Regions from separate parts of the Streptomyces sp. NPDC091412 genome, predicted to be linked through region 2. Evidence: riboswitches for the same ligand, from Rfam matches in the RefSeq annotation. Region 2 holds a riboswitch; the other holds the start of a gene.

Region 1 (14,817 bases), on a different contig from region 2:
TGCTGGAGTCCGTGGCCGTCGCCTGCGACCTGCCGCTGGACACACCATGGCGAAGGCTGTCGGCCGGGCAGCGCACGGTGGTGCTGTACGGCACGGACGAGCCGGTCCACATCAGCTACCACAACCGGTTCGGCCGGGAGCGCAGCTACTGGACGCGGTACGAAGGTGTGATCCCGTTCCTGGAACGCCACGTCGCCGAGGCCGACTCGGACTCGGCCTACGGCCGCAGGCGGTACGAGGGCTACCTGCGGGAGGCCCCCTGTCCCGCCTGCCAGGGCACCCGGCTCAAGCCGGAGATCCTCGCGGTCACCCTCGAACACCGCGAGCTGGGCGAGCGGTCCATCGCCCAGGTGGCGGCCCTGTCCGTACGGGACTGCGCGGACTTCCTGGCCGGACTCGTGCTGGACCGTCGCCGGCGCCTGATCGTCGGCCGGGTCCTGAAGGAGCTTCAGGCGCGATTGGGCTTCCTGCTCTCCGTCGGCCTGGACTACCTGGCGCTGGACCGGGCCGCGGCCACCCTGTCGGGCGGGGAGGCGCAGCGCACCCGGCTGGCCACACAGATCGGCTCCGGCCTGACCGGGATGCTGTACGTGCTGGACGAGCCGACCATCGGGCTCCACGCACGCGACCACCAGCGCCTGCTGGACACCCTGCTGAGACTGCGCGACCTGGACAACACGTTGATCGTCGTCGAGCACGACGAGGACACGATCCGGGCCGCCGACTGGATCGTCGACCTCGGCCCCGGTGCCGGCGAGCACGGAGGCCACGTCGTGCACAGTGGCCCGCTCCCCCAACTCCTGGCGGACGAACGGTCGCTGACCGGGGCCTACCTGTCCGGGCACAGGCAGATCCGCGTTCCTCCGGTACGCCGCCCGGCCTCGCCCGACCGGCAGCTGACGGTGGTCGGTGCCCGGGAGCACAACCTGTGCGGCATCGACGTATCCTTCCCGCTCGGCTGCCTGATCGCGGTCACCGGCGTGTCCGGCTCCGGCAAGTCCACGCTCGTGAACGACATCCTCCACCCGGCCCTCGCCCGTCACCTGCACGGCGGCCGGACCGTACCGGGGCATCACCGCAGGCTGCTCGGCGCCGATCTGGTGGACGCCGTCGTCCACGTCGACCAGTCACCGATCGGCCGTACCCCGCGCTCCAACCCGGCCACCTACACCGGTGTGTGGGACCCCATCCGCAAGCTGTTCGCCGCCACCACCGAGGCGAAGGTCCGCGGCTGGCAGGCCGGACGGTTCTCCTTCAACGTCAAGGGCGGCCGCTGCGAGGCGTGCGCGGGTGAGGGCACCCTCCGTATCGAGATGAACTTCCTGCCCGACGTGTACGTCCCCTGCGAGGTCTGTCACGGCACCCGCTACAACCGTGAAACCCTCGAGGTGCGCTACAAGGGCAGGAACGTCGCCGAAGTGCTGGACATGCCGATCGAGCAGGCCGCCGAGTTCTTCCACCCCAGTACCTCGATCCACCGGCACCTGCGCACTCTGGTCGACGTGGGCCTCGGCTACGTACGCCTCGGCCAGCCCGCTCCGACCCTGTCGGGCGGCGAGGCCCAACGCGTCAAGCTCGCCGCCGAACTGCACAAGCGGTTCACCGGCCACACGCTGTACATCCTCGACGAGCCCACCACCGGCCTGCATGTCCACGACATCGCCAAGCTCCTCGATGTGCTCGGCCACCTGGTCGACAAGGGCAACACGGCCGTCGTCATCGAACACAACCTGGACGTGATCAAGACCGCGGACTGGGTCATCGACCTCGGCCCCGAAGGGGGCATGGCCGGCGGCCGGGTCGTCACCGAGGGCACCCCCGAACACGTGGTCACCGTGGAGCACAGCCACACCGGCCGCGCGCTGCGCCACGTGCTTCCGCCTCGGCAGCCTGTACGGCGGCAGACGGGCAGGACGCGATCGGCCACGGCAGGCGTCTGGCAGTAGGCGGTGCTCCGGCGCACCATGGAGGTGGGCGATGAGGCTCGCCCTCGACCGCACGTCCCGTGCTGATGGCCTCTGGGAACACCAGCCGCCGCCCGGCGGCCCGGCCACGGAGGCATCGGGGATGTACGTGTACACGATGCGCAAGGCCCGCATGGCCCATGGTGACAAGGTCATTCTCGACGACATCACCCTCGCCTTCCTCCCCGGCGCCAAGATCGGCGTGGTCGGGCCGAACGGCATGGGCAAGTCGACCGTTCTGCGGATCATGGCCGGCCTCGAGCGGCCGACCCACGGTGAGGCGTTCCCAGCGCCCGGGACCAGCGTCGGCATCCTGGAGCAGGAACCACGGCTCGACGACACCACCGCCGTCCAGGGCAATGTCGATCAGGGCGTGGCGGAGATCCGCGGCATGCTGCGTCGCTACGAGGAGGTCACCGGCCGCCTCGGCGAGACCGGGGGCGACGAGACGCAGCGGCTTCTGCACGAACTCGGCGGCCTTCAGGAAGCCCTGGACCACGCCGGTGCCTGGGACCTCGACTCCCGCCTGGAGCAGGCCATGGACGCCCTGCGCTGCGCTCCGCCCGACTCCCCCGTGCGCGAACTCTCCGGCGGTGAGCGGCGCCGCGTCGCGCTGTGCCGGCTGCTGCTGTCCCAGCCCGACCTGCTCCTGCTGGACGAGCCCACCAACCACCTGGACGCCGAATCCGTGGCCTGGCTGGAACAGCACCTCGCGGACTACCCCGGCACGGTCGTCGCCGTCACCCACGACCGCTACTTCCTGGACAACGTCGCCCAGTGGATTCTGGAGATCGACCGCGGCCACGCCTACCCCTACGAAGGCAACTACTCCACCTACCTCCAGGCCAAGGCGGCCCGCCTGCGGGTCGAGGGCCGCAAGGACGCCAGACGCCAGAAGCGGCTGGCCGAGGAGCTGGCGTGGATACGCTCCGGCGCCAAGGGGCGGCAGGCCAGGTCCAAGGCACGCGTGCAGCGTTACGAGGAACTGGCGAACGAGGCTGCCAGGACGCGCAGGCTGGACTTCGAGCAGATCCAGATCCCGCCCGGTCCGCGCCTGGGCAGTCTGGTCCTGGAGGCCGACCACGTCGCCAAGGGCTACGGCGACCGGCTGCTGATGGAGGACCTGTCGTTCTCCCTGCCGCGCGGCGGCCTGGTCGGGGTGCTCGGCCCCAACGGCGTCGGCAAGACGACCCTGTTCCGGATGATCGTCGGCGAGGAGCGGCCCGACAGGGGCACACTGCGGATCGGCGACACGGTGCAGATCTCCTACGTCGACCAGAACCGCGCTGGACTGGACCCCGGCAAGGCGGTGTGGGAAGCCGTCTCGGGCGGCCTGGACCACATCCACGTCGGCAGCATCGACATGCCCTCACGCGCCTACGTCGCCGCCTTCGGCTTCAAGGGCGCCGACCAGCAAAAACCGGTGGGTGTGATGTCCGGCGGCGAACGCAACCGGCTCAACCTCGCGCTCACCCTCAAGCAGGGCGGGAACCTGCTGCTGCTGGACGAGCCGACCAACGACCTCGACGTGGAGACGCTGGCGTCACTGGAGAACGCCCTGCTCGACTTCCCGGGGTGCGCGTTCATCACCGCGCACGACCGCTGGTTCCTCGACCGCATCGCCACCCACGTCCTCGCCTGGGAGGGCGGCGCCCACTGGTTCTGGTTCGAGGGCAACTTCGCCGACTACGAGGCCAACAAGCTCGAGCGGCTGGGTCCGGAGGCGGCCCGGCCGCACCGGGTCACCCACCGCCGCCTGGTCCGCGGCTGACGACCGCGATCGACTGGAGCCCCGCAATGACAGAACTCGATCGCGAGGCGGTCGCCGCGGTCCGCATGGCCCAGATCACCGTCCTCAACGCGAAATGGCACATCTGCGAGGAGCAGGCCGTGAAACGGTTGGCCCGGGTGTACGGCCTGGCCTGTACCCCGCTGTTCCCCGGACACCCGGTCATCCAGGTCGTCGCCTGCGACGGACGGCTCCTCGGCCGGGCCCGACGGCACCACGGCGGCCATACTGCCCGCTGGGTCGCCGTCCCGGTGGGCAGCGCCCGCGAGACCGGCGCCTACCGCACCCTGCACGGAGCCGCCCGCGCGCTGGCCCGCCACCACGGCATACGCCGCCACCGGGTCACCGACTGCCGCGCCTTCGTCGGCAGTGCCACAGCCACTGTGCCCTCGCCTTGGTTCACCTGACGAGGGCGGGGCGCGACTCCCCGCGTGCTCGGCTCACACCGAACCCCCGGTTCCGCTGCCACTTCTCCGAGGACGTCGGGCAGACCGAACTCCTCGCCGGATGGATCCGCCGCAACTTTCCGGGTACCGCCGGCCGGGAACGCTCCCGCGCTCACCTGACGGGCGAGGCTGCCTCCCTCGTCCTCCTGCAGGTCGGCCGCGTCCGGGCCGAACTGCAGGAACGGCTCACGGAGAGCCTTTGTCAGGACCTCTGAGCGACTCCGCCGGGGCCGTGGCCGTTGCCCGGAGGGCCTACGCGGATCGTGCGGAAGTAGTCGTAGGACACGTGGGCGGTGCGGACCGGGTCGGGCTGCTGGTCCCTCTCGATGATGTAGTGGTGATGGGGCAGTTGCCGCAGGTTGGCGAAGATGCCCGCGAAGTCGATCTCGCCCTCTCCCAGGTCGGTCTCGATGTTGTTCCACGGTGCGCCGTCCTTGACGTGCAGCATCGGGAACCGCTTCTCGTACGACCTGAGGTAGGGGGCCGGGTCCGCGCCTGCCCGCAGGATCCAGTAGAGGTCCATCTCGAACCAGACCAGATCCGGGTCGGTCTCCTCCAGCCATACGTCGAAGAGAGTCTGGCCGGTCTGCGGATCCGCGTGGAACTCGTTGTCGTGCAGGTGGGCGTACCAGCGCAGTCCACGGGCCCGGGCAGCCTCGCCCCACTGGTTCATCTCCCGCGCCATCGCGCGGTAGCCCTGGGCGGTCTGCGCACCGTCCATGTAGGAGACGCCGACGTACTCCTGTCCGAGCGCCACGGCGTTGTCGAAGGTCTGCTGCGCGCGGGCGCCCCGGAAGTCGCCGGGATTGTGGTGACTGCCGATCACCCGCAGCCCGTTCGCATCGGCGATCCTCCGGAACTGCTCGGCAGTGCGGCCGCCGTAGGTGTAGGCGGGCTCGATCTCGGCGTAGCCCGCGTCGGCGATCATCTCGAGTGTGCCCTCGGGATCGACGGCGAGCATGTCGCGCACGGTGTAGAGCTGGAGACCGATACGGCCTGCCGGAACTCGTCTGCCCGCTCCGGGAGACGGAGCCGCCTGCGCCGACCAGGCCTGCGATCCGACGGCCAGAACGGCGGCGGAGACCGCTGCTCCACGGAGGAATTGACGGCGACCGTGTGACTTTCCTTGAGCGGAGTTCATCTTTGTCCCTCTCTCAGCGAAAGTTGAGAGGATGCTAGGGACATATCAACCGCTTACACAAGGTCTTTGACATCGCCCGCTCATAAGTCGCCGTGGGCTCACTGCGTGCGCAGCTGACCGTCACTGATGCCCAGTTGCTCGGGAACTGACGGTCAGCGGGCCAACTGCCCCGTACGAGACGTCACTCCGCCTCGCTTCGCGGTCGGCGGCGGCGGATGTCGCGGACCAACTGCCAGACGGTGGTGACTTGCAGCAGGCATGCCAGCGCGACCAACCATGCCGGCTCATCTCCAGCCAGATACGCCCGCGACGCACCGATGACGAGCATGAGGCAGACCAGAGCACCCAAAGCCGATACAGCCAAGCTGACTCGATCGATCATCTGAAAATTGTCATGGACCAGTCGCCTCGATGCCAAATCCGCACTCCAGCCCAGAGCGCGGCACATGACGTCCTCGCCTGTATCGCCGGCGACAGCAGTGAGGCGTGGTCGGAACTGACCGCTTCGGTCATCGGTGAGCACGTGTGAACCGCGGCCGGGCAACGTCGCCGGGCCCTGGCGGCGTTGCCCGGTCCGGGGTCAGATCCGTGTGGCAAGCGGGACGGTGATCTGCTTCATCCAGCTGCCGGTCGCGAAGTCACGTGCCTTGATGACGACGCGGTCGCGGTACACGTCCACCTGGAGTCCCTGGTTGAAGTGACCGGGGACCGTGACCTCGCCGCCCTGACCGTTGTCGGCGAAACCGGTCTGCACCGCACCGGTGTTGACCACCGAGAAGCCGTCGAGGTTGGCGGTGCCGGGCACGATCCGGCGCACGTACCAGTCGGACAGGGTCAGGTCCCAGTGGGTGTGACCGCTGAAGAGGAACACATCGCGGTAACGCCCGAGGAGACCGAGGAGGCGGTCGGGCTGGAGGTAGTCGCTCGTGTAGATCTTGCTGCGGGTACCGGAGACGGTGTTGGGCAGCGGATGGTGGGTGATCACCATGACCGGCTTGCGGCGCCGTGACCAGTACTGCAGTCGGTCCTCGAGCCACTGGAACTGCGCCTCGCTGATCCACACCTCGTCCCACAGGGAGTTGTCGTGGTACTTCATGTAGCGCTCGGTGCCGATGGTCAGGACCGGGATGCCGCCGAACGTCGTCTCGGCATAGATCGTGGACCGTTTGGCGAAGTTGTAGAAGCTGCGGAAGAGGGATTCCTCGGTGGTGCCGTTGGGCCAGGTGCTCTGGGCGAGGGTGTCCGGGTCGGCCCACTTGGGGACGTAGAACTCGTGGTTGCCGATGGCCCAGGCGACCTCACGCGGCTTCGGGCCCTGGTCCAGGATCTTCCGCACCTCGGCGTATTCGAAGTCGTAGCCGCGCGGGGTGATGTCCCCGGCGACGGCCATGCCCGAGGAGTGCGGGTTGGTGGCCCTGATGTCCTTGAGCGCTTCGGCGAAGTCGCCGAGGTCGCCCTGAATGTCGCTGATGACGTTGAACGTGGTGACAAGCCCGCCACCGCCACCGTTACCGCCGACGGCCGGCGCGGCCTCGGCGGGCACCTGGGCGAGGCCTCCGAGCACCAGGGCTCCTGCGGTGGCGCCCAGCAGGGATCTGCGTTCCACGGTCTTTCCTTTCGGCTGTCGCGCGGGACACGGGACACCAGTCCCGCGCGATGGACTAGACCCGTTATCAATACGCGATCAAGCGGGCAGGCAGGTGAACGCCCCTCGACATTTCGCCCGTGGCCGCCAGTCACGCGGATCCGGCCGAGGTCGGGGTGGTGGGGCACCACGGCCACGACGTCGAGGTCGAGTTCACCGATCGAGTTACGGAACAACAGGTCGCTCAGGCAGTGCGCGAACTTACTCACCATGATGAGGGCCGACGGCCGGCGCGCGCTGTCGGTGAGCCGCCAGGTCATGTCGGATTCGTCGGCGACAAGCCCGGCCCTCCGCCGCAGGGCGTCCAGGTCGAGGACCGTGCCGTCGGCGTGGGCGAACTCGACCCGCATGAGGGCCCTGCGCGCCGAATCCGGTGGGATGTGCGACCCGAGTCAGGACAGACGGGCCAGCCAGGCCTGCCGCCAGGCCTCGGTGCTGTCGAGGTCGTTGAACGTGAACACGTGGAAGCCCTGCAGGCGGTTGCCGGACATGCCGAAGGCGGGCGTCAGCCGCTCGATCAGCTTGTTCGGGCTGTAGCCCCCGGGCAGGAAGAAGCGCCAGAGCATGTTCTGCTGCTTCTTCAGGAAGCGGGCCGACTGGCCCAGGCCGAGCCCGGCCGAGACACGGATCAGCTTCTGGCGGCTGATCGCGCCGGGAATGCCGACCCGGACGGGCAGATCGACCCCGAATGCCTGCGCTATGCGTGCCCAACGGATCGTGGTGTCGGCATCGAAGCACAACTGGGTGATGACATGGCTCGCGTAAGGCGCCTTGGCCCGGAGCGCCTTCTCGATCAGCTCGTCGCTGATTCTGCCGTGCCCCTCGGGGTAGCCGCCGATCCCGATGGACGCGAAAGTCCGCCCGACGGGCTGAAGGCCCTCAAGCAGGCTCAGTGCGTCCGGGAAGGAACCGGCCGGTTCGGGGGCGTCGCCGGCGATGACGAAGAGCCGATCGACACCGGAGTCCCGCAGTCGCGACACGATGTCGGCGAGGTGTGCCTCATCACGCACCAGGCGCGCCGCTATGTGTGGGGCGACGCTGTAGCCGTGCCCGCTGAGCCGAGCGGCCAGCCCGATCGTGGGCCCCAGGCCTTTGGCCTCGGTCGTCGTCACCGTGAGTGCCACGTCCTTCGGGACATGGGCCAGTACCTTCTCCTCCGCGCTTTTGAACGGCAGGATCTCGTACGAGGCGTTCCGCAGCGCGTCCGCCAACGCCGCTTTCGCCGGGCGGGCGAAGAAGCCGCCGGCGGTTCGGGAGGCCGGGTCCTGCGCGGTTCTCGCGGGCGTCATCACATGCTCCGTTGGTTGGTGCGGCGAAGTGGACATGAAGGGGCTGCGCGACCCTGCCTTCTTTGCGTGTGCCTGTGCGTGCGGCGCATTCCGTGCAGGTCTGACTCAGAAGCTCCCGCAACGCCGGAAGTCCACACCTCACGGCGGCTCACGCGGATGACTTCATCCGCCCTCGGCGACCGTCGCGACCGGACCGGGACATGTGACGTAGAAGAAAGCAACATAGGGGCAATGCGGGCGTAGCTGACATTCGCAGCCCGGACGTTCCGTGGGGCTGCCGAGGCGGACTCTAATTCCTTTGCCGCGCCGAACGCGAAACCGCAGGATGCCAGCACCGATCACGTCAGAGGTGACCGTTGGATCACCTAACGTTTGGCAGCAGTGATGTCGACGCACCCTGCCGGAAGGAAGGCTGTGGGCACCTACCGACAGACCATCGTGGACTTGGACGCCTCAGCGGAAGAGGCCGTCGCGTGGAGCCGACGCGGCAGGAGCTGGCTGGAGGCGGAAGGGTTCATCCGCCCGGTGCCGTGGCGGGGCGGTGTGGCCCATCTGGCCGGACCGCGGTGGAGGGAGGCCGCCGATCCAGTTTCTTGGGACTGGCGTGCCAGGATCAAGGAGTTGGAGGAGGAGCCGGGCGACGAGCTGCGGGTCATCACGGGGCGTACGGTCTTCGTCGCCGGTCAGGGCGATTCCCCTTCCGCGGTCTGCCCTCGCTGTCAGAGCGCCACCTCCGCTTGGTCCGGCGCGGTCATCGACACCTGGTGCGCCACGGGGGCCGCCGACCTCGACTGCCCGGCTTGCGCCCATCGCGCGCCGCTTCCCGACTGGGAGTGGACCCGCGACTACTTCGCCTTCGCCCACCTGGGCTTCCAGTTCGACAACTGGCCGCCCCTTGACCCGAACTTCACCGCCCTCTTCGGACGGGCGCTGGGCCACCGCGTCCGAGTGGTCACGGGGAGGATATGAGACCAGAGGCGGCCGCAGCGGCCCGCTTGAGGTGTCGGGTCAAGAACAAGAGGTCGGCGGAGTCCTCGGCCGTATCAGTGCTATCGCCCGCTCCTGGCCATCCCCGTGGCAAGCCGAAATCCGGACTTGAAGATCACGGTCTGCGGCTCATGTGTCAGCAGCCCCAATCCTTGTCGAGATCGAGCTGCTCGCGGCGCTGGGTGAAGGAGAACCAGTTGCCGGAATCGTCACGGAAGATGGCCTCGGTGCCGTACGGCCGTTCCTGCGGCTCCTGCAGGAACTCCACGCCGCGCGCCTTCATCGCCCGGTAGTCGGCATGGATGTCGTCGGTGGCGAATACGCCCGCGCCCAGTACGCCCTTGGCGATCAGCTTCTTCAGTTCCTCGGCGGACTCGGGGTCGAGCGCGGGCGGGCCCGGGACCATCAGCGTGAGTTCGAGATCCGGCTGGTCTTTGGCGCCGACGGTGAGCCAGCGCATCCCGGCCTCGCCCATCGTCATGTCGACACGGACCTCGAGCCCCAGCTTCTCGGTGTAGAACGCCCTGGCCCGGTCGTGGTCGAGGACCCAGACGTTGGCGATCGACAAACCCTTGATCATGGTTGACTCCCTGTGCTCGGCGGGGCGCCACTCACCCACGCGTCGCAACCAACGTAGTCACCGCCGCCTCACGGGGCTTCTCCAAAGTTGCGCTCTTCGGTGCCGCGCTCCACTAGTCCCTTGAAACTTCCGTGCCAGAGCAGCGCATAACACCCGGGAATCAGCGCCGCTCCCCGCCCGATATGCCGGGCACGGTACTCACTCGGGGTGAGGCCGGTGTGCTTCTTGAAGCTCGACGAGAAGGATCCCAGGCTGGTGAAGCCCACCAGCGTGCAGATCTCGGTGACCGACAGGTCGGCGGTGCGCAGCAGGTCCTCCGCGCGCTCGATGCGGCGGCGGCTCAGATACTGCCCCGGCGTCTGCCCGTACACATCCCGGAAGACGCGGACGAAGTGGTAACGCGAGTACCCGGCGTGTGCGGCGAGCGCGTCCAGGTCGATGGGTTCGGCCCAATCACGGTCCATGGCGTCCTTGGCCAGACGGAGCCGCCGCACCTGCGAAAGCTGGGCGTCGGACGTCGAGGCCGGCGTGGTACTCACCCGGCGATGGTGACACATCCCCCCCATGCCCGCCCCGCACGGGCTGATTCACAGGTCGACCACCGGCACTGCGTGCAGCGCTTGCTCACCGGCGCGCGTTGAGCCGGGCGGCCTGGCGTGTCAGGTGGTCGCGTTCGGCGAGGTTGGGGGCCTTGTGGGCCGCCTCGGCGTACAGCCGGGCCGCCGTTGTCAGGTCGCCGTCGCGTTCGTGCAGGTACGCCGCGACCGCCGCGTGGCGGGGCAGTGAGTCGTCCAGCGCCGCGAGTGCCGCGAGGCCGGCGCGCGGACCGTCGGCCTCACCGACGGCGACAGCGCGGTTGAGCCGGACGACCGGACTGTCGGTCAGGTGCGTGAGCTCGTCGTACCACTCGACGATCTGGACCCAGTCGGTCTCCTCGGCGGTGGGCGCGTCGGCGTGGAGTGCGGCGATGGCGGCCTGGGCCTGGAACTCGCCCAGCCGGTCGCGAGCGAGGGCCGTCTGCAGGATCTCGATGCCCTCGGCGATGGACTCGGTGTCCCACCGGCCGCGGTCCTGCTCGGCGAGCGGTACCAGGCTGCCGTCGGGCGCGGTGCGCCCGGCGCGCCGGGCGTGGTGGAGCAGCATGAGGGCGAGCAGCCCCGCCACCTCGGGGTGGTCGATCGCGGTCGCGAGCTGCCGGGTGAGCCGGATGGCCTCGGCGGCGAGGTCGACGTCGCCGGAGTAGCCCTCGTTGAAGACCAGGTAGAGGACGCGCAGCACGGTGGCGACGTCGCCGGGCTGGTCGAATCGTACGCGGGAGACGGTGCGCTTGGCGCGGCTGATGCGCTGCGCCATGGTCGCCTCGGGCACCAGGTAGGCCTGGGCGATCTGCCGGGTGGTCAGCCCGCCGACGGCGCGCAGCGTGAGCGCGACCGCCGACGACGGCGTCAGCGACGGGTGGGCGCACAGGAAGTAGAGCTGGAGCGTGTCGTCCACCGCGGGCGCGGGCCCGGGTGCCGGCTCCTCGTCGACGAGGTCCTCCCGTCGGCGGCGGGCGGCGTCCGCGCGGGTCGCGTCGAGGAAGCGGCGCCAGGCCACGGTGACCAGCCAGCCCTTGGGGTCCCTCGGAGGGCCGGCCGGCCAGACGCGGACGGCCTCGACCAGCGCGTCCTGCACGGCGTCCTCGGCCGCCGCGAAGTCGGCTCCGCGGCGGACGAGGATCCCGAGCACGCTCGGCGTGAGGCTCCGGAGCAGGGCCTCGTTCACTGGTGAGGTCACTCCGTGATGGTGGGCGGCGCGGTCAGGAACGGGCGCACCTCGAGCCACTCGTGGATCGGCTTCCCGCCCGCTCCGGGGGCGGCCGACAGTTCTCCGGCCAGCTCGACGGCGCGCTCGTAGCTGTCGACGTCGATCACCATCCAGCCGGCGATGAGGTCCTTGGTCTCGGCGAACGGGCCGTCGGTGACCGGCGGGCGCCCCTCACCGTCGTACCGGACCCACGCCCCCTCGGGGGCGAGCGCCTGACCGTCGACGAACTCGCCGGTCTTCTCGAGTCGGGCCGCGAAGTCGTTCATGTACTGCACGTGGGCCGAGATCTCCTGCGGCGTCCACTGGTCCATCGGCACGTCGTTGACCGCGGCCGGAGCGCCTCGGTAGTGCTTGAGCAGCAGGTACTTCGCCATGGTGGTTCTCCTCGGTGCTGATGCGACCCATTGTCGTCGCATTCACCCCGGGGACGGAGCCGGTCACGGGTTCTCGACATCGTCGTCGGAACTTTTTCGGGTTCTCATGGACGAGCCCCGTGTGGAGCTCCCGGTGCTGCTGGAACCCGTCGAGCCCGTCCTCGCCCCGGACGTGGCACCGAGGCCACAGGCTTGATCACGCCCGGGCGCCGGGCTCAGGGCAGGATGGAGTCGACGTAGCCGCCGTCGACCCGCAGGGCACCTCCGGTGGTGGCGGAGGCGTGGGGCGAGGCGAGGTAGACGACCATGTTGGCGATCTCCTCGGGCTCGATGAGCCGCTGCAGCAGGGACTGGGCGCGGTGCTTGACCATGAACTCGTGCTGCGCCTCGTCCCAGGGCAGCTCGTCGCCGACGAGCTCGCGGACGAATCGCTCGACGCCGCCGGTGTGGGTCGGTCCGGCGATGACGGAGTTGACGGTGACGCCGGTCCCGGCGGCGTCCTTGGCGAACCCACGGGTGACGGCGAGCAGCGAGGTCTTCGTCATGCCGTAGTGGATCATCTCGGCGGGGATGACCACGGCCGCGTCGCTGGCGAGGTTGAGGACGCGCCCCCAGCCCCGTTCCTTCATGCCGGGCAGGAAGGCGCGGATGAGCCGGACGGCGGAGAGGACGTTGACCTCGAAGAAGCGGCGCCACTCGGCGTCGTCGATCTCAAGAGGAGCGGCGGAGCCGAAGATGCCGAGGTTGTTGACGAGGATGTCGACCGCGAGCACGGCCTCCAGTACGGCGGCGGCGCCCTGCTCCGTCGCCAGGTCGCCCGCGGCGCCGGTGACGTCGTCGCTGCCGGAGTCGGCGCGTACGGTGCGGACGGCCGCCGCGACGCGCTCCTCGCCGCGGCCGTTGACGACGACGCGGGCGCCCGCGCGGGCGAGGCCGGTGGCGATGGCGTGGCCGATGCCCTGGGTGGAGCCGGTGACCAGGGCAGTGCGGCCGGAGAGATCGATCTGCATGACGCGTTCCCGTCGTTGAGGCTGTGAAGCTGCTGCGGCGGTGTCGGTGCCACCCGGGTCCCCGGGTCCCCGTCCGCGGCGGACGGGTACCCGGGGACGTACGGGGTCAGTTGAGGGTGTCGGGGTCCGGGCCGGTGCGCAGACCGCGGTCGAGGTCCGTGAGGGCGGCCATGTCGGTGTCGGTGAGCTCGAAGCCGAAGACGTCGAGGTTCTGCCGGATGCGGTCGGGGGTGACGGACTTGGGGATCACGATGTTGCCGGTCTGGAGGTGCCAGCGCAGCACGACCTGCGCCGGGGTTACGCCATACGCCTCGGCGACTCGCACGATCGCCTCGTCCCCGAGGACCGCGCCCTGGGCCAGGGGGCTCCAGGCCTCGGTGGCGATCCCGTGCTCGGCGTGGAAGGCGCGCAGCGCGGTCTGCTGGAGGCCGGGGTGCAGCTCCACCTGGTTGACCGCCGGGGTGATGCCGGTGTGCTCCATGAGCCGCCGCAGGTGGGGGATCTGGAAGTTCGAGACGCCGATGGCGCGGGCACGCCCGTCGGCGAGGATCTTCTCCAGCGCCTTGTAGGTCTCCACGTACAGGTCACGGGCCGGGGTGGGCCAGTGGATGAGGTAGAGGTCGACGTGGTCGAGGCCGAGCCTGTCCAGGGAGGCGTCGAACGCGGCCAGGGCCCGGTCGTGGCCCTGGTCCTCGTTCCACAGCTTGGTCGTGACGAAGAGCTCCTCGCGGGGCAGGCCGGAGGCGGCGATGGCCTTGCCGACGCCATGCTCGTTGCCGTAGACCGCCGCGGTGTCGATGCTGCGGTAGCCGGCCTCCAAGGCGCTGGTGACCGCGGCGGTGGTCTCCTCGTCGGGGACCTGGAAGACACCGAAGCCCAACTGGGGCATGATCACACCGTTGTTGAGCGTCACGTTCGGCACGGAAGTCATGAGGGGTTCCTTTCCTCGGTACTGCTGGGTGGGGGGATCAGGAGCGGACGGCTCGCGCGGCTGCGGGAGCGGCGGGGTGGGCGGCCGTAGGGTCCGTGGCCGCGGCGAGGTCGGGGTTCGCCGGGGCGGGAACCGCGGTGATGCGGGTGGGCCGCGGTTCGAGCCGGTGCGAGATGACGGCCAGGACCAGAGCGGCGGCGGCCAGTACGGCCCCGACGGCGTTGGGCGCGGTGTAGCCGAGGCCGGCGGAGATCACCAGGCCGCCGACCCAGGCGGACAGGGCGTTGCCCAGGTTGAAGGCGCCGATGTTGGCCGCCGAGGCCAGCGTCGGCGCGCCGTGGGCGTGGTCGAGGACGCGCTTCTGGAGCGGCGGGACGGTGGCGAAGCCGAGAGCGCCGATGAGGAAGACGGCCACGACGGACGCCGTCTTGCTGGAGGCCAGGAAGGTGAACAGCAGCAGGACCAGTGCCAGGCCGCCCAGCGCGGTGTAGAGCATGGGCATGAGCTTGCGGTCCGCGAAACGGCCGCCGATCAGGTTGCCTGCCACCATGCCGAGCCCGAAGACCACCATCAGCCAGGTGACGGAGGATCCGGCGAAGCCGCCGACCTCGGTCATCATCGGAGCGATGTAGGTGATCGCGGCGAACACGCCTCCGAAGCCGAGGACCGTCATGGCCATGGCCAAGATGACCTGGGTGTTCCTGAAGGCGGCGACCTCGTGCCGCAGCCGCGTTCCCTCCGGCTTGGGCAGGTCGGGTACGAGCTTGGCCACGCCGGCCAGGCCGAGTACGCCGAGGGCGGCGACGAGCAGGAAGGTCACGCGCCAGCCGGCGTTCTGGCCCACATACGTGCCCA
Region 2 (14,817 bases):
GAGATCGGGGCGTCCCTGGCGGAGTCGTTCGGCACCGACGACCGCGAGACCGTCGAGAACTACTGCCGCGCCCATGCCATCGAGTTCGCCTGGCAGCCGGACGGCGGCCTGCGCACCCGGCAGCGGCGCTGCGCCGTGGTCCGGCACCCGGTCACCGGCCGGCGCTGCTGGTTCAACCAGATCGCCTTCCTCAACGAGTGGACGCTGGCCCCGGAGGTGCGCGAGTACCTGGTGGACGAGTACGGCGCGGACGGGCTGCCGTTCAACACCCTCTTCGGCGACGGCGCACCGATCGGCGAGGAAGTCGTGCAGCTGCTCAACGAGACCTACGAGGCGCACACCCAACGCGAGCCCTGGCAGTCCGGCGACCTGATGCTGGTCGACAACATCCGCACCGCGCACAGCAGGGAGGCCTTCACCGGTGACCGACAGGTACTCGTCGCCATGGCCGAGCCCCAGCGCCTGGCCGAGTACGGCCCGACCCCGAAGGGAATCCGGCGATGACCCCCGTGACCTCCCCCGCCACCGACCCGACCACCTCCCGGCCCACCCCGGTGCCGACCTTCGCCGTGATCTCCGGCGCCCAGGTCCGGCAAGCGCTCGAAGGGCGTGAGAAGCAGCTCACGGAGCTGGTCGAGGCGACGTATCGGCTGCACGGCTCCGGCAGCACGGTGAACCCGCCGTCGTACTTCCTGCGCTTCACCGACCGTCCCACGGCGCGGATCATCGCGCTGCCGGCCTCCGTCGGCGGGTCGGCGGGCGTGGACGGACTGAAGTGGATCTCCAGCTTCCCTGCCAACGTCGGCGCCGGCCTGCCCCGGGCCTCGGCGGTCCTGGTCCTCAACGACCACGACACCGGCTACCCGTTCGCCTGCCTGGAGAGCTCCATCATCAGCGCCACCAGGACCGCCGCGTCCGCGGCGCTGGCCGCCGACTGGCTCACCCGCAACCGGCCCCGCCCCACCCGGGTCGGCTTCTTCGGCACCGGCCTGATCGCGCGCTACATCCACACCTTCCTGACCGGCACCGGCTTCAGCTTCGACAGCGTTGGCGTGTACGACGTGTCCGCCGACAGCTCCGCCGGGTTCTGCGGCTACCTGCGCCAGACCGGTGCCCCCGGGCACGCCCCCGAGGTCACCGTCCACGAGAGCGCCGAGGACCTGATCCGCTCCAGCGACCTGGTGGTCTTCGCCACGATCGCCGGCGAGCCGCACATCACCGACCCGGCCTGGTTCACCCACCATCCGGTCGTCCTGCACGTGTCGCTGCGCGATCTCGCCCCCCAGGTGCTGCTCTCCGCGGCCAACTTCGTCGACGACGTCGAGCACTGCCTGAAGGCCGGCACCTCGCCGCACCTGACCGAGCAGCTCACCGGCGGCCGGGACTTCCTGCACGGCACCCTCGACGACGTCATGACCGGGCGGGTGGATCCGCCCACCGACCGGCCGGTGATCTTCTCGCCGTTCGGCCTGGGGATCCTCGACCTCGCCGTCGGCAAGTACGTCTACGACGAGGTGGCCCGCGCCGGAAACCTGCACGTCATCGACGACTTCTTCCATGAGCTGCGCCGATACGGCTGAACGTTCCTACCCTCGGCCCAGGCATCAGGAGGCCAGCGTGCCCGTCATCTCAGCCCCCCACGCCTTCAACGAAGGCCAACTCTATGTTGATCTCCGGCCGACATTCGGGCGCTCGCTCTACCTGAAGTGCGAGGGCTTCAACTTCGCCGGCTCGATCAAGATGAAGGCCGCGACAGAGATGGTGGAGGCCGCGGAACGGGACGGCCTCCTGACGCCCCGCTCGATCCTCATCGAGTCCTCGTCGGGCAACCTCGGTGTGGCGCTCAGCATGATCGCCGCCAGCAAGGGCTACCGGTTCCTCTGCGTGACGGACTCCCGCTGCAACCTGTCCGCACGGCTGCTGATGGAGGCGCTGGGCAGCGAGGTGCACGTCATCGCCGACCTGGATGCCAACGGCGGCTTCCTCGGCGCGCGGATCGACTACGTCCGCGCGCTGTGCGCCTCCGACGAGCGGTACGTCTGGCTCAGCCAGTACACCAACCCGAACAACTGGGGGGCCCACTACCGCAAGACCGCACCGGAGATCGCCCTCCAGTTCCCCCGTCTCGACGTGCTGTTCGTCGGCTCGGGCACCACGGGCACGCTGATGGGCTGTGCCCGCTTCTTCCGCGAGTGGCATCGGCCGGTGCGGATCGTCGCGGTGGACACCGTCGGCTCGGTGGCCTTCGGCGGCAAGCCGGGCCGGCGGATGATCCCCGGCCTGGGCATGAGCATGCGCCCGCCGCTGCTCGACGAGTCCTTCGTCGACGAGGTGGTCCGGGTCGAGGAGGCGGACACCATTCGCGCCTGCCACCGACTGGCCCGGCGCGGCTTCCTGTTCGGCGGGTCCACCGGGACGGTGGTCAGCGGCGCGATGGACTGGCTGTCGCGCAACGACGCCCGCGCCCTGACCGCCGTGGCCATCGCCCCGGACCTCGGGGAGCGCTACCTCGACACGATCTACCAGTCCTCCTGGCTCGAGGACCTGTACGGCGACGCGTTCCTCGGCGACCGGCACGACCGGCCGGAATCCGGCCCCGAGGAGGTCACCGCGGGCTCCCTGGCCGTCGACCCCCGCTCGCGCACGCGGCGCGCGCCACGCGACCGGTGACGTCCGCCGCGCGGACGGGGACCGCGCGGCGGACGGCCGCCCCGCGGTCCCCGTCCGGGGATCCGGCGCCGGTCAGCCCGCCGCGCCCCGGAGTTCCGGCAACATGGCCGCGGTCAGCGGCCGCGGCTCGCTGTCGGGGTCGACGAGGACCACGGTGCAGGTGGCGGCGTGGGTCAGGGCCGCGGTGAAACTGCCGTCGGCGAACTGAGCGAGCGGGCCGCGCGGCGAACGGCCCACCGCCACGGCACGCGCGCCCACCTCGGCGGCGTGCCGGGCCAGGGCGCGGCCGGCCGCCGCGTGGTCGCCGACGCTGCCGAGGATCTGGCCCCGCGCGACGACGCCATGGGCAGCGAGCCGGTCGAGGTGGGCGGTGACGGTGGCGCGGGCCTGCGCGAAGTCCTCGGCGTCGGCCGCCTGTTCCTCGACGACGGCGGTCTGCTGGACGTGCACGACCTCCAGGGGGCTGCCGGTGTCCCGGGCGAGCCGTGCCGCGGCGTCGACGATCACGGCTGCCCCTTCGTGGGCGCCGACGGCGACGACCACGGGCGGCGTGCCGGTGGGCGCCGCGGTGCCGACGGACGTGAACGTCGGTGTGACGGGCTCCCCTTCACCGGTGCGCGTCTCGGCCTCCCGCAGCAGCCGGTGGCCGAAGGCCAGCACCGGAATGGCGAGGAGGAAGGTGGCGGCGCCGAGGTAGAACGGGACACTGAGGTCGGTGGCGTCGGCGAGCTTGCCGGCGACGTAGGGTGCCAGGCCGCCGCCGATGAACCGCAGGAAGCCGTACGCGGAGGAGGCGACGGGCCGCTCGACCGGGGAGACGAGCATGACGGCCTGGGTGGTCAGGGTGTTGTTGATGCCGATGAACGCGCCGCTGGCGATGACCGCCACGATGACCACGGTGGGGCTGGCGACCCCGGCCGCGATGACGGCCATCACGATGCTCAGGCCGAGCAGGTTGGCGTAGAGGACGGGGGCGGTGCCGTAGCGGGCCTGAAGGCGCGGGGCGAAGAAGACGCTGAAGGCGGCCACGAGCAGGCCCCAGCCGGTGAAGACCAGCCCGAGCTGGTGGGCGCCGAGCTCCATCGGGTACGGCGCGTAGCCGAGCATGGTGAAGAAGCCCCAGTTGTACAGCAGTGCCATGATGCCCATGGTCAGCAGGCCGCGGTGGCGCAGTGCCTTGAGGGGGGCGAGGGGCGAGGTGCGGCGTTCCGGTTTCGGCAGGTTCGGGACGAAGGCCAGGGTGGCTATGAGCGCGACGGCCATGAGGACGGCGACGCCGAAGAAGGGGCCGCGCCAGCTGATGGCGCCCAGTTCGCCGCCGAGCAGCGGGCCCACGGCGATGCCGAGGCCGAGCGCGGTCTCGTAGAGGATGATCGCGCCGCCGAAGCCACCGCTGGCCGAGGCGACGATGACGGCCAGCGAGGTGGCGATGAACAGGGCGTTGCCCAGCCCCCAGCCGGCGCGGAAGCCGACGATGCCGTTGATGGAGCCCGACGAGCCGGCCAGGGCGGCGAAGACGACGATGACGGCCAGGCCGGTGACGAGGGTGCGCTTGGCTCCGAAGCGGCTGGAGAACCAGCCGACGATCAGCATCGCGACCGCGGTGACGATCAGGTAGCTGCTGAACAGCAGGGAGACCTGGCTGGGCGTGGCGTGCAGGCTCTCGGCCAGGGCGGGCAGGATCGGGTCGACCAGGCCGATGCCCATGAACGAGATGACGCAGGCGAACGCGACGGCCCAGACGGCCTTGGGTTGTTTGAAAGGGCTGGCGGCCTTTCCATGACCGGCGGCCTTTCCGTGCGGTGCACTCATGTGCGCCTCTCCTGTGAGGTGGGCTGAGGTGAGCGGTGGTGGCGCGGCGGGTCAGGAGCGCGCCTGGCGGTCCTCGATGACGCGGGCCAGGGCCGGCAGCGCGACCCGCACCGCCCGCTGCTCGGCCTCGGGCAGTTCCTCCACGAGTTGCTGCAGGGCCCGGGCGCGTTCGGCGCGGCGCTGCCGGAAGAGTTCAAGACCGGCGTCGGTGGCCTCCACCAGCACGCCCCGGCCGTCGCTGTGGTCGGCGGTGCGCCGTACCAGGCCCGCCCGCTCCAGCCGGGTCACGAGCTGGGTCATGTTGGGCTGGGACACGCTCTCCGCCCGCGCCAGCTCGGTCAGCCGGTAGGGGCCCTCGCGGCCCAGCCGGGACAGCGCCGAGGAGGCGGCCGTGCTCAGTCCGCCGGAGGTGGCGCTGCGGCGTACGTAGCGCACCATCTGCTCGACGGCGATCATCAGGTCCTCGGGCGACGCCTCGGAACCCACTGGGTCCATAACCCGCTTATGCATAAGCGCATTATGCACTTGGATGTAGGACGAAACAAGATTCCGGGACGCGGGGAGGCGGAAACATGTCGAGGCCGGCCGGAGCGGGCCGGCCGGCCTCGATGCCATGATCAGCCGAAGTCAGGCGTGATCAGGCGTGTTCAGTTGTGGTCATGCGCGATCAGGCGAGGTCGAACCGGTCGAGGTTCATGACCTTGACCCACGCCGCGACGAAGTCCTCGACGAGCTTCTCCTTCGCGTCGTCGCTCGCGTAGACCTCCGCGAGCGCGCGCAGCTCGGAGTTGGACCCGAAGACGAGGTCGGCACGGCTGCCCGTCCACTTGACCTCGCCGGTGGCGGCGTCGCGGCCCTCGAAGGCAGCGGCGTCCTCGGACGTCGCCTTCCACGTCGTGCCCAGGTCGAGCAGGTTGACGAAGAAGTCGTTGGTCAGCACGCCGGGCGTCGCGGTGAGGACACCGAGCTGCGAGCCCTTGTACGTGGCGCCGAGGGCGCGCAGACCACCGACGAGGACCGTCATCTCGGGGGCGCTCAGGGTCAGCAGGTTCGCCCGGTCGAGCAGCAGGTACTCGGCCGGCAGCCGGTTGCCCTTCCCGTAGTGGTTGCGGAAGCCGTCGGCGGTGGGCTCCAGCGCGGCGAAGGACTCCGCGTCGGTCTGCTCCTGCGAGGCGTCCACGCGGCCCGGGGTGAAGGGCACCTCGACGTCGAAGCCGGCCTCCTTGGCGGCCCTCTCGACGGCCGCACCACCGGCGAGCACGATCAGGTCGGCCAGCGAGACCCGCTTGCCGCCGCTCTGGGCGGCGTTGAAGGACTCCTGGACCTGCTCCAGGGTGCGCAGCACCGTCGCCAGCTCGTCGGGGTCGTTGACCTCCCAGCCGCTCTGCGGCTGAAGCCGGATACGAGCGCCGTTGGCACCGCCGCGCTTGTCGCTGCCGCGGAAGGTGGAGGCCGACGCCCACGCGGTGGACACCAGCTGCGGCACGGACAGACCCGATTCGAGGATCCTGGCCTTGAGCTCGGCGGCGTCCCCGGCGTCGATCTGCTCGTACTCCGCCTCCGGCAGCGGGTCCTGCCACAGGAGCGTCTGCGCCGGAACCTCCGGGCCGAGGTAGCGCACGACCGGACCCATGTCGCGGTGGGTCAGCTTGAACCACGCGCGCGCGAAGGCGTCCGCGAACTCCTCCGGGTTCTCCATGAAGCGGCGCGAGATCGGCTCGTAGGCCGGGTCGACGCGCAGCGAGAGGTCCGTCGTCAGCATCGTGGGCGCGTGCCGCCTGGACGGGTCGTGGGCGTCGGGGACGGTGTCCGCGCCCGCGCCGTCCTTCGGCCGCCACTGGTAGGCGCCGGCCGGGCTCTTGAACAGCTCCCACTCATAGCCGAACAGGATCTGGAAGAAGCTGTTGTCCCAGGTGGTGGGCGTGTCCGTCCAGATGCCCTCCAGGCCGCTGGTGATCGCGTCGCCGCCCTTGCCGGTGCCGTAGGTGCTCCGCCAGCCCAGGCCCTGCTCCTCCATCGAGGCGCCCTCGGGGGCGGGGCCGACGTGATCGGCGGGGCCCGCGCCGTGGGTCTTGCCGAAGGTGTGGCCACCCGCGATCAGGGCGACCGTCTCCTCGTCGTTCATCGCCATCCGGCGGAACGTCTCACGGACGTCGCGGGCCGCGGCGATCGGGTCCGGATTGCCGTTCGGGCCCTCGGGGTTGACGTAGATCAGGCCCATCTGGACCGCGCCGAGCGGGTTCTCCAGCTCGCGGTCACCGGTGTAGCGCTCGTCGCCGAGCCAGGTGGTCTCGGGACCCCAGTAGACGTCCTCCTCGGGCTCCCACACGTCCTCACGGCCGCCGGCGTACCCGAAGGTCTTGAAGCCCATCGACTCCAGGGCGACGTTGCCGGCGAGGATCATGAGGTCGGCCCACGAGAGGTTCCGGCCGTACTTCTTCTTCACCGGCCACAGCAGGCGGCGGGCCTTGTCCAGGTTCCCGTTGTCCGGCCAGCTGTTGAGCGGTGCGAAGCGCTGCTGGCCGGCACCGGCGCCGCCCCGGCCGTCGCTGATCCGGTAGGTGCCGGCGCTGTGCCACGCCATCCGGATGATGAAGGGGCCGTAGTGGTTGAAGTCGGCGGGCCACCAGTCCTGCGAAGTGGTCAGCACCTCGGCCACGTCCCGTTTGACGGCCGGGAGGTCGAGGCTCTTGAACGCCTCGGCGTAGTCGAAGTCCTCGCCGAGGGGGTTGGCCACCGCGGGGTTCTTGGCAAGGATCTTCAGGTTGAGGCGCTCCGGCCACCACTGGCGGTTTCCACCGCCCTGGGTGGGGTGCGCCGCACGACCGTGCGCGACCGGGCAGCCGCCTGTGCCCTCCGTCTTCGCGTCGGTCACGATTGCATCGGGGTTCTCGGACATGGTCTTCCTTCCGGACTGGGCGGATCGCGAGCTCAGGTACTGCCGGAGGTGGAACAGGCGGGGCACAGGCCCCAGTAGTTGACCTCGGCCTCGTGGATCGAGAAGCCGTGGTCCTCGGACGCGGCCAGACAGGGAGCGTCGCCGACGGCGCAGTCGACGTCGGCGACGACACCGCACGAGCGGCACACGACGTGGTGGTGGTTGTCCCCGACGCGCCCCTCGAACCGGGCCGGACTGCCGGCCGGTTCGATACGGCGCACGAGCCCCGCCGCGGTGAGCGCGCGCAGCGCCTCGTAGACGGCTTGCAGGGAGACGTGACCCACGCGCTCGCGCGTCCCGGAGGCGATCGCCTCGACATCGAGGTGATCACCTGCCCGTACGGTCTCGAGCAGTGCCACCCGCACGGCGGTCACGCGCAGGCCGGCGTCACGAAGCTCCCCTGCTGTGGACTCGGTCCGAGGTCCGGTCATGCGCCGAACCTACGCCGTAAACACGAACGACTCAAGAAAACGAGGGGTGAAGGTCGAGCGTGTCGCCGCGCCCCCTCGCATCACACGGGACCCGGCGACGCATCACGTGGAACATGGTCACGAAACCGTTATTCCGTGACATCCCTCACATCATTCCCGTAACTAAGCGGGCCGCTTAGTAGATGCCGCTCCGGCGACATATGGGATTTGTCCGTCTTCGTGCAGAGCGCGTCATTACGGGCCCGGCGGCACCCCCCTCCCCCGCCGCCCTCGCTCGTCCCGCGCCGCCCGGGGCCTTCTGACGGCGTGCCAGGAATCCGGCGGCCACGGCGGCCGGGAGCAGCACGCCTGCATTCGCTTTCGCAAGGGTCTCGCGAAAGTACGAGGTCAAGTAGTAACAAGGGCCCTTTGCGCCCTTTGCGGAGCCGTCCAGAGAATGACGACCCCCCACCCCGAGCGAGGTCACGCAATGGGCACGCACCGCAAGAAGCAGCACTACCGGCGCATAGTCGTCGCCGCCGTCGCCACGGGCGCCGTCGCCATACCTTCCACCGCACTGGCCTGCAACCAGCCGTCCGCCCCCGGAGAGCGCCCCTCCTACGGCGCCGGGAACCAGCAGGGCAACCACGGCTGGAACCGGCAGGGCCACCCGGGCTGGAACCGGCAGGCCAACCCCGTCTCCCCGGTCAGCCCCGTTTCGCCGGAGTCCCCGGCCGAGCCGGCCGCCCCCAGCCAACCGAACGCGCCGGCCTCCGCCGCGCCCGCCGAGCCGAGCGCGCCGGAGGCCAGTGCGCCCGCCGAGCCGAGTGCGTCCAATGACACCAGCACGTCGTCCGGGGCCACGGCTCGCGTCGTGGAACTCGTCAACGCCGAGCGTTCCAAGGTCGGTTGCTCGGCGCTGACCGTGAATGAGAAGCTGACCAAGGCCGCCCAGGCACACAGCGAGGACATGGCGGCCCACCAGAACATGTCGCACACCGGGTCCGACGGCTCCGCCCCGGGCGACCGCATCACGCGCGCCGGCTACAGCTGGCAGACCTACGGCGAGAACGTCGCCTACGGCTACGCCACTCCCGAGCAGGTCATGGCGGGCTGGATGTCCAGCGCCGGCCACAAGGCGAACATCCTCAACTGCTCCTTCAAGGAGATCGGCGTCGGTCTCGCCCAGCCCGGCAACTACTGGACCCAGGAGTTCGGAGCCGCCCGGTGACCTGCGCCGAGACGGCGCGAGCGGCGCTCCCGGCCGCCATGGCCGGTCGGCGTTAGACGCCGCTCTTCCGCCCCCCCTCGGCGGCCACGTCGGCCGACGCGTCACGGCACTCACGCCGGACCGCGCCGGCCGACGGGTCGGGGGTCGTGCCGTCACCACCCGCCGTGTGCGGGGGCCGGTCCCGCGGTCACGGTCGCCGGGCAGGAACTCCTGCACCTCGGCGGACGCCCCGCAGAAGTTGTTGCCGATCATGCCGCCCGGCGCGCAGTAGGTGTGCGTCGACGGTTCGAGACCGAACTGGAGGCGGTAACCGGCCAGTTGCCGGTTGAGTTCGTCCAGGACGATCCCCGGCCCAAGACCGGCGAGGGGTACGCCGCCCCCGGCCGCCCGCAGCGGCCTTCCGCGCGCCACGCGGACCGCGATGCGCATCCAGGGGTGGCCAGAACCCGGACCGGCATGATCGGGAGCATTGTGCGGGGCGGCGCGGCCGATGTCCGGTGGAGGGACGGGCCGCCGATGAAGAGGATCGCCGCCGCCCGGGGTCGGGGCTACGCCATGGAGGGCGCTCGGGAACGCGTGCCCGGCGTGACGCGCGGCGTCGCCGACCTGGTCGCGGTGTCGACGAGGCCTGTGCGGCGTACGCTGGATGCCGGCCACGGCGATCCGCCGGGCACCCGCAGAACGCGCCGAGCGTCGGTGATGGGGCTCACCGAAACCGCGGTATGACGCCGCTGACGGTCCCTGGTCCAACGGATGTGACCAGGAGGAACGATGCCCACGCCGACCGACCCTCTCTCCCCGGCCACGGCCCGGTCCGCCCATGCCCGCCCGGCACGTACGGCCGCACGTCCTGGTGCCGCACGGCGAGACGGCTTCCGCCACCAGGAGGACACCATGGAGTTCGACGTGATCGTTGAGATCCCCCAGGGGTCCCGGAACAAGTACGAGATGGACCACGAACTGCACCGCATCCGGCTCGACCGGCTGCTGTTCACCTCCACCCAGTATCCGGCGGACTACGGCTACATCGACGGCACGCTGGGCCGCGACGGCGACCCGCTGGACGCGCTGGTGCTGACCGGCGAGCCGACGTTCCCCGGCTGCACCATCGAGTGCCGGGCGGTGGGCATGTTCGCCATGAAGGACGAACGCGGCCCGGACGAGAAGATCCTCTGCGTCCCCGCGCACGATCCGCGGTACGCGGACGTGCAGGACATCGACGACATCCCCCTCTTCGACCGGCTGGAGATCACCCACTTCTTCGAGGTGTACAAGGACCTGGAACCCGGCAAGTCCGTCGAGGGCTCGCACTGGGAGGGCCGCGAGCAGGCCTACGCGGAGATCGAAGCCTCCCGCGCCCGTGCCACCGGCGAGCAGGCGCCCGTCCACGGCTGAGGAACGCTTCCGAAGGATCCGAAGAGGTCTCACACAGGGGTCCCTCACAGGCTTTCGCACGGGCTCGGCACACGTCACCACCGCGCGGTGAGCATGTCGTCCGGTTCCGTGTCCGAGTCGTGTCGCGGGCCCGTTGCTCGGCGCCGTCCGGGCGGTGGTTGCCGTGTGCCCGGTCGTGGCCGACGATCCAGAGCCGAGGGGTGCCCATGGGCGCTGCCCGGCAGGGTTGTGAACTGCTGTCGTTCGACAGTGGTTGGGAACGTTCTGGTGTGCGTAAGTGAGCGTCGCAGTTGCGGTGCGCGGTGTGGGACGGCAGTGCGTGGTAGGGCGAGCAGGGGTTCTGGTTTCGAATGCGTGACCTTCGGCCGGGGGTGGTCGTTGGATGCGGTGACGGGTTCTTCAGCATCGGGCGGGGGTGAGGTCATGGGCGGGTTGCGGGAGGTATCAGCGCCGTTCGTGGTGCCTGGCCCGTCCGGAGTGGCGATCCGCTCCAGTCTCAAGGGCCTGAGTGGGCAGGACGAGGCGGTGCTGCGCCAGGTCGGCAGTCTGCTCGGCTCGCTGGCCTCCCGCGATCTGAAGGTGCGCTGTGCGGCGGAGCTGGGCCATGACAGTGAGCAGTGGGCGCGGCGGAAGCGGGCGTTGACCGGCCAGTCGTCGTCGCGGTGGGCGGGCAGTATCACCAAGGCCACGCACGATCAGTGGGCGCTGGCCCGACGCGGACAGCTCGCCCACATCCAGAGTCTGCGGGCAGGCGTCGACACGATCACGTACCGGCTCTCCCAGCCCATCGGCGCGAAGGGCTCCAAGAGGGCGCCGGGCGGTTACCGTTCCCGAAAGGAGTGGTTCGCCAAGTCCCGACGCCTGCACGTGCTTCAGGACCGGCTGGAGGGTGAGCGGGCCGACTGGGAGGCCGGGCAGGTGCGGGTGGTGCGCGGCGGCAAGAAGCTGGCGCGCACTCGGCACCACCTGAAGGCCGCCGGGCTGACCGAGGCCGGCTGGCGGTTGCGGTGGCAGGCCGAGCGGTGGTTCCTGCAGGCCGACGGTGAGTCCGGGAAGCGGTACGGGAACGAGACGATCCGCGTCAGCCCCGGCGGTGAGGTGAGTATCCGGCTTCCGGCGGCGCTGGCCTACCTGGCCAACGCGCCGCATGGCCGGTACGTGCTCGCCGCGCGAGTGTCGTTTCGGCACCGGGGCGAGCAGTGGGCCGACCGCGTCGCAGCGGCCCGTGCGGTGGCCTACCGCATCCACTACGACACCGGCCGCAACCGCTGGTACGTGACCGCCTCCTGGCAGAACCCGCCTGTGCGGACCCTGACGTTGGAGTCTGTACGTGCGGGCGGACTGGTCGGGGTGGACATGAACGCAGACCACCTGGCCGCCTGGCGCCTGGATCAGCACGGCAACCCCACCGGCGTGCCCCGCCGCTTCGACTACACCCTCACCGGTACCGCGGGCCATCGGGACGCGCAGGTCCGCCACGCCCTCATCCGCCTGCTGCACTGGGCCGCGCGGCACGGTCTGGCGCTCGCGGTCGAGGACCTGGACTTCGCCGCGGAGAAGACCCGGGAGAAGCACGGCCACAGGAAGCGGTTCCGGAAGCTGATCTCCGGCCTGCCCACCGCCCGGCTGCGCGCCAGGCTGGTGTCCATGGCGGCCGAGCTGGGCGTCGCCGTCGTAGCGGTGGACCCGGCCTACACCAGCCGCTGGGGCGCCCAGCACTGGCAGAAACCCCTCACCAGCAAGAACAGGAAGGCCACGCGGCACGATGCTGCCGCCGTGGCGATCGGACGACGCGCCCTGGGATGCCCGATCAGGCGACGGACGGCACCGCCCCCACCGCACCGGAGCGATGCGGTGGGGCATCGGACCGTCCAGGCCCGACCAGGCACCCCGGGGCGTGAGGGACCCCACCCCCGCATTCCCGGACCACGGACACGATCCGCCGGCGCCGAATGCGGAGCGAAAGCGGGCGACCAGTGTGCCCACAACCGTTCGGGACACACGGCTGAGCACGAGCCCTGGACCCAGGACTCACTCCCGCTCAGTCCATAGGAACGGTTCATCGCCCGTTCCGTCGCCGGCCGCGGTGGGTTCCTGGCGGCGACCGCGTACGGCGACGGCGACGAGCAGCGCGAGGACGACGACGGTGAACCACGTCGTCGCGTCGGACAGGCTCATGGTGCGGCTGGCCGCGCCGAGGCCGACGGGAAGCAGTGCCAGACCGAGGTAGGAGGCGAGGAACAGACCGGCGAGGGCCTCGCCGCGCCGGGCCGGCGCCGCCGTGCCGGCCACCTGGCCGACGGCGGACTTGAACAGGACGCCCGCGCCGGCCCCGGCGATGATCCCGGCGAGCAGGAACACGGGCAGGCTGGCGAGGCGGATGCCGACCGTGAGGACGGCCATGCCCACGGCCTGGGCGAGCAGCCCGATGTGCCAACGCGCCCGGGCGCCGAGCCGGCCGGTGCCCGTCTGGGCCGCCGCCGCGGCTGCGAACACCGCGGACACGACCAGTCCGGCGAGCGCCCGGGACGGGTGGTGCAGGGTCCCGCCGACGAATCCGGGGACCACGGAGGTGAACAGGCCGAACACGGCCATGGAGGTGAACCCGGCCGCCGCGGCGGCGAGGAATCCGGGGTCGCCGAGGGCGATCCCGGCCCGCTGCGGGCGGTAGGCCGGCCTGACCGCGGGCTTGTCGACGGTCTCGGGCATCAGCGCTATGGCGGCCGCGCCGGTCAGCAGCAGCAGGAAGAAGACCGCGTACGGCAGCCGGAGCGGCGCGCCCAGGTACTGGGCGAGCGCTCCGGCGGCGATGGGTCCGAGGCCGAGTCCGCCGATGTTGGCCGCGGTCGACACGATCTCGAACCGCCGTGTCGAGGCGCCGGGCCGGTGGGCGCTGTGCAGTTCCTGAAGATAGGCGGTGGCGGTCGCCGTCAGTATGCCGACGCCGAGACCGGTGACCAGCCGGGCGACGACCAGTACCGGCAGGGCCGGCGCGGACAGGAACAGGGCGGCGGCGAGCAGTTCCAGTGCCAGGGCCGACGTCATGACCTTCTTGCGGCCCAGCCAGTCCGAGACGTGCCCGGCGAGCAGCAGGCTGATCAGCACTCCGACTGCGTAGGCGGCGAACACGACCGTGACCGTGAACGTGGAGAACCCGTCATGGGCCTCGTACAGGGGATACAGCGGTGTGGGAACGGTGGAGAACGCCATCGCGGTCACGAACACCGCGGCGACCGTCCAGAACCCCGCGCCGTACCGGAACACGGTGTCCGGACGCTCGGGCGCCCGGGTCTTCGGGGCGGACGCGCGGTCCGTACGCGGACCCGTGGCCGACGTCGGCGGCATGAGAGCACTCCCGTCCTCGACTGTCTCGACGGTGGATTCCGGCGGCGGTGGAACGGCCTCGGTCCTTCGTTCGCCTCGTTCACCGCCTTCTGATGCCAACGACCCGGCGGATCCGTTTTTTCCCGTTGTGCGGAGATAATCCAAGATGGCGGTTATCTGTGCGGGAGATGGCCCAGGGAAGGCCGGCCATGGATCTTCGGGAGATGAAGGTCGTCGTCGCGGTCGCCGAAGAAGGCGGGTTCAGCGCCGCGGCCCGGCGGCTGCACGTCGCACAGTCAGCGGTCTCCAGCGCGGTCCGCGCCCTGGAACGCGAACTGGGCGCGGCGCTGTTCCACCGCACCACCCACCGGGTGTCGCTGACCCCCGCGGGGCGCGCCTTCCTGCCGGCCGCGCGCGCCGCCCTGCGCGCTGCCGAGGAGGCCAGGGCCGCCGTCGACCTCGCGCAGGGCGAGTTGCACGGGGAGATCACGATCGGTGTGATGCAAGGGCTGCACGGCGGCCTCGCGACGGCACTGGCGGACTTCCACCGGGAGCATCCGGGCGTGGTGGTGCGGCTGCGCCAGGCCCCGGCCGCGGACATCCCGCGGGCGCTGCGCGACGGTGCCGTCGACCTGGCCGTGACCGCTCTGGACACCCCGGTGCCGCGTGGTCTTTCGACCCGGCTGCTGTCACGGGAGGAGATGGTCCTGGTGACGGCGCCGACGCCGGACGGTCCGCCGTCCGAGGGTCCGGTGACCCTGGCCGAGGCCGCCGGGCTGCCGCTGGTGGACTTCTCTCCGGGCTGGGCGGTGCGGCACGAGGTCGACAGGGCCTTCCGGGCGGCGTCCCTGGAACGCGCCGTCACGTTCGAGGTGAACGACCTGCTCGCGGCCGCCGATCTCGTCCGTCAGGGCCTCGGCGTGTGCATCATGCCCCCGTCGCTCGCGGCCCGGTTCCCGGAACTCCCGGTCCGCCCCTTCACCGCGCACGCGCCGGCCTGGACCGTCGGAGTCGTCCATCCGCGCGGCGACCTGTCT

The links. Region 2 has a riboswitch for fluoride ahead of ACIQMV_RS30560 (inorganic diphosphatase). Riboswitches for the same ligand answer to the same signal wherever they lie in the genome.
Region 1: another riboswitch for fluoride. It lies ahead of ettA (energy-dependent translational throttle protein EttA); the one in region 2 lies ahead of ACIQMV_RS30560 (inorganic diphosphatase).

Annotation. Positions count from the first base shown of each region.
Region 1 covers NZ_JBIVTV010000008.1:130,572-145,388, forward strand. Annotated here, with positions in the region: partial or broken gene uvrA (excinuclease ABC subunit UvrA) at 1-1,946, shown strand, start outside; fluoride riboswitch at 1,965-2,028, shown strand; gene ettA (energy-dependent translational throttle protein EttA) at 2,068-3,735, shown strand; gene ACIQMV_RS21325 (hypothetical protein) at 3,762-4,160, shown strand; gene ACIQMV_RS21330 (sugar phosphate isomerase/epimerase family protein) at 4,402-5,160, opposite strand; gene ACIQMV_RS21335 (hypothetical protein) at 5,522-5,722, opposite strand; gene ACIQMV_RS21340 (metallophosphoesterase family protein) at 5,921-6,946, opposite strand; gene ACIQMV_RS21345 (methylenetetrahydrofolate reductase) at 7,378-8,274, opposite strand; gene ACIQMV_RS21350 (hypothetical protein) at 8,689-9,243, shown strand; gene ACIQMV_RS21355 (VOC family protein) at 9,398-9,841, opposite strand; gene ACIQMV_RS21360 (helix-turn-helix transcriptional regulator) at 9,910-10,305, opposite strand; gene ACIQMV_RS21365 (RNA polymerase sigma factor) at 10,466-11,605, opposite strand; gene ACIQMV_RS21370 (YciI family protein) at 11,614-12,021, opposite strand; gene ACIQMV_RS21375 (SDR family NAD(P)-dependent oxidoreductase) at 12,237-13,031, opposite strand; gene ACIQMV_RS21380 (aldo/keto reductase) at 13,138-13,962, opposite strand; gene ACIQMV_RS21385 (MFS transporter) at 14,000-14,817, opposite strand, start outside.
Region 2 covers NZ_JBIVTV010000017.1:52,225-67,041, forward strand. Annotated here, with positions in the region: gene ACIQMV_RS30515 (TauD/TfdA family dioxygenase) at 1-504, shown strand, start outside; gene sbnB (2,3-diaminopropionate biosynthesis protein SbnB) at 501-1,580, shown strand; gene sbnA (2,3-diaminopropionate biosynthesis protein SbnA) at 1,618-2,670, shown strand; gene ACIQMV_RS30530 (MFS transporter) at 2,743-4,482, opposite strand; gene ACIQMV_RS30535 (MarR family winged helix-turn-helix transcriptional regulator) at 4,534-4,977, opposite strand; gene katG (catalase/peroxidase HPI) at 5,150-7,381, opposite strand; gene ACIQMV_RS30545 (Fur family transcriptional regulator) at 7,414-7,851, opposite strand; gene ACIQMV_RS30550 (CAP domain-containing protein) at 8,321-9,061, shown strand; partial or broken gene ACIQMV_RS30555 (FAD-binding protein) at 9,278-9,415, opposite strand; fluoride riboswitch at 9,748-9,812, shown strand; gene ACIQMV_RS30560 (inorganic diphosphatase) at 9,956-10,456, shown strand; gene ACIQMV_RS30565 (IS200/IS605 family accessory protein TnpB-related protein) at 10,880-12,508, shown strand; gene ACIQMV_RS30570 (MFS transporter) at 12,488-13,801, opposite strand; gene ACIQMV_RS30575 (LysR family transcriptional regulator) at 13,990-14,817, shown strand, end outside.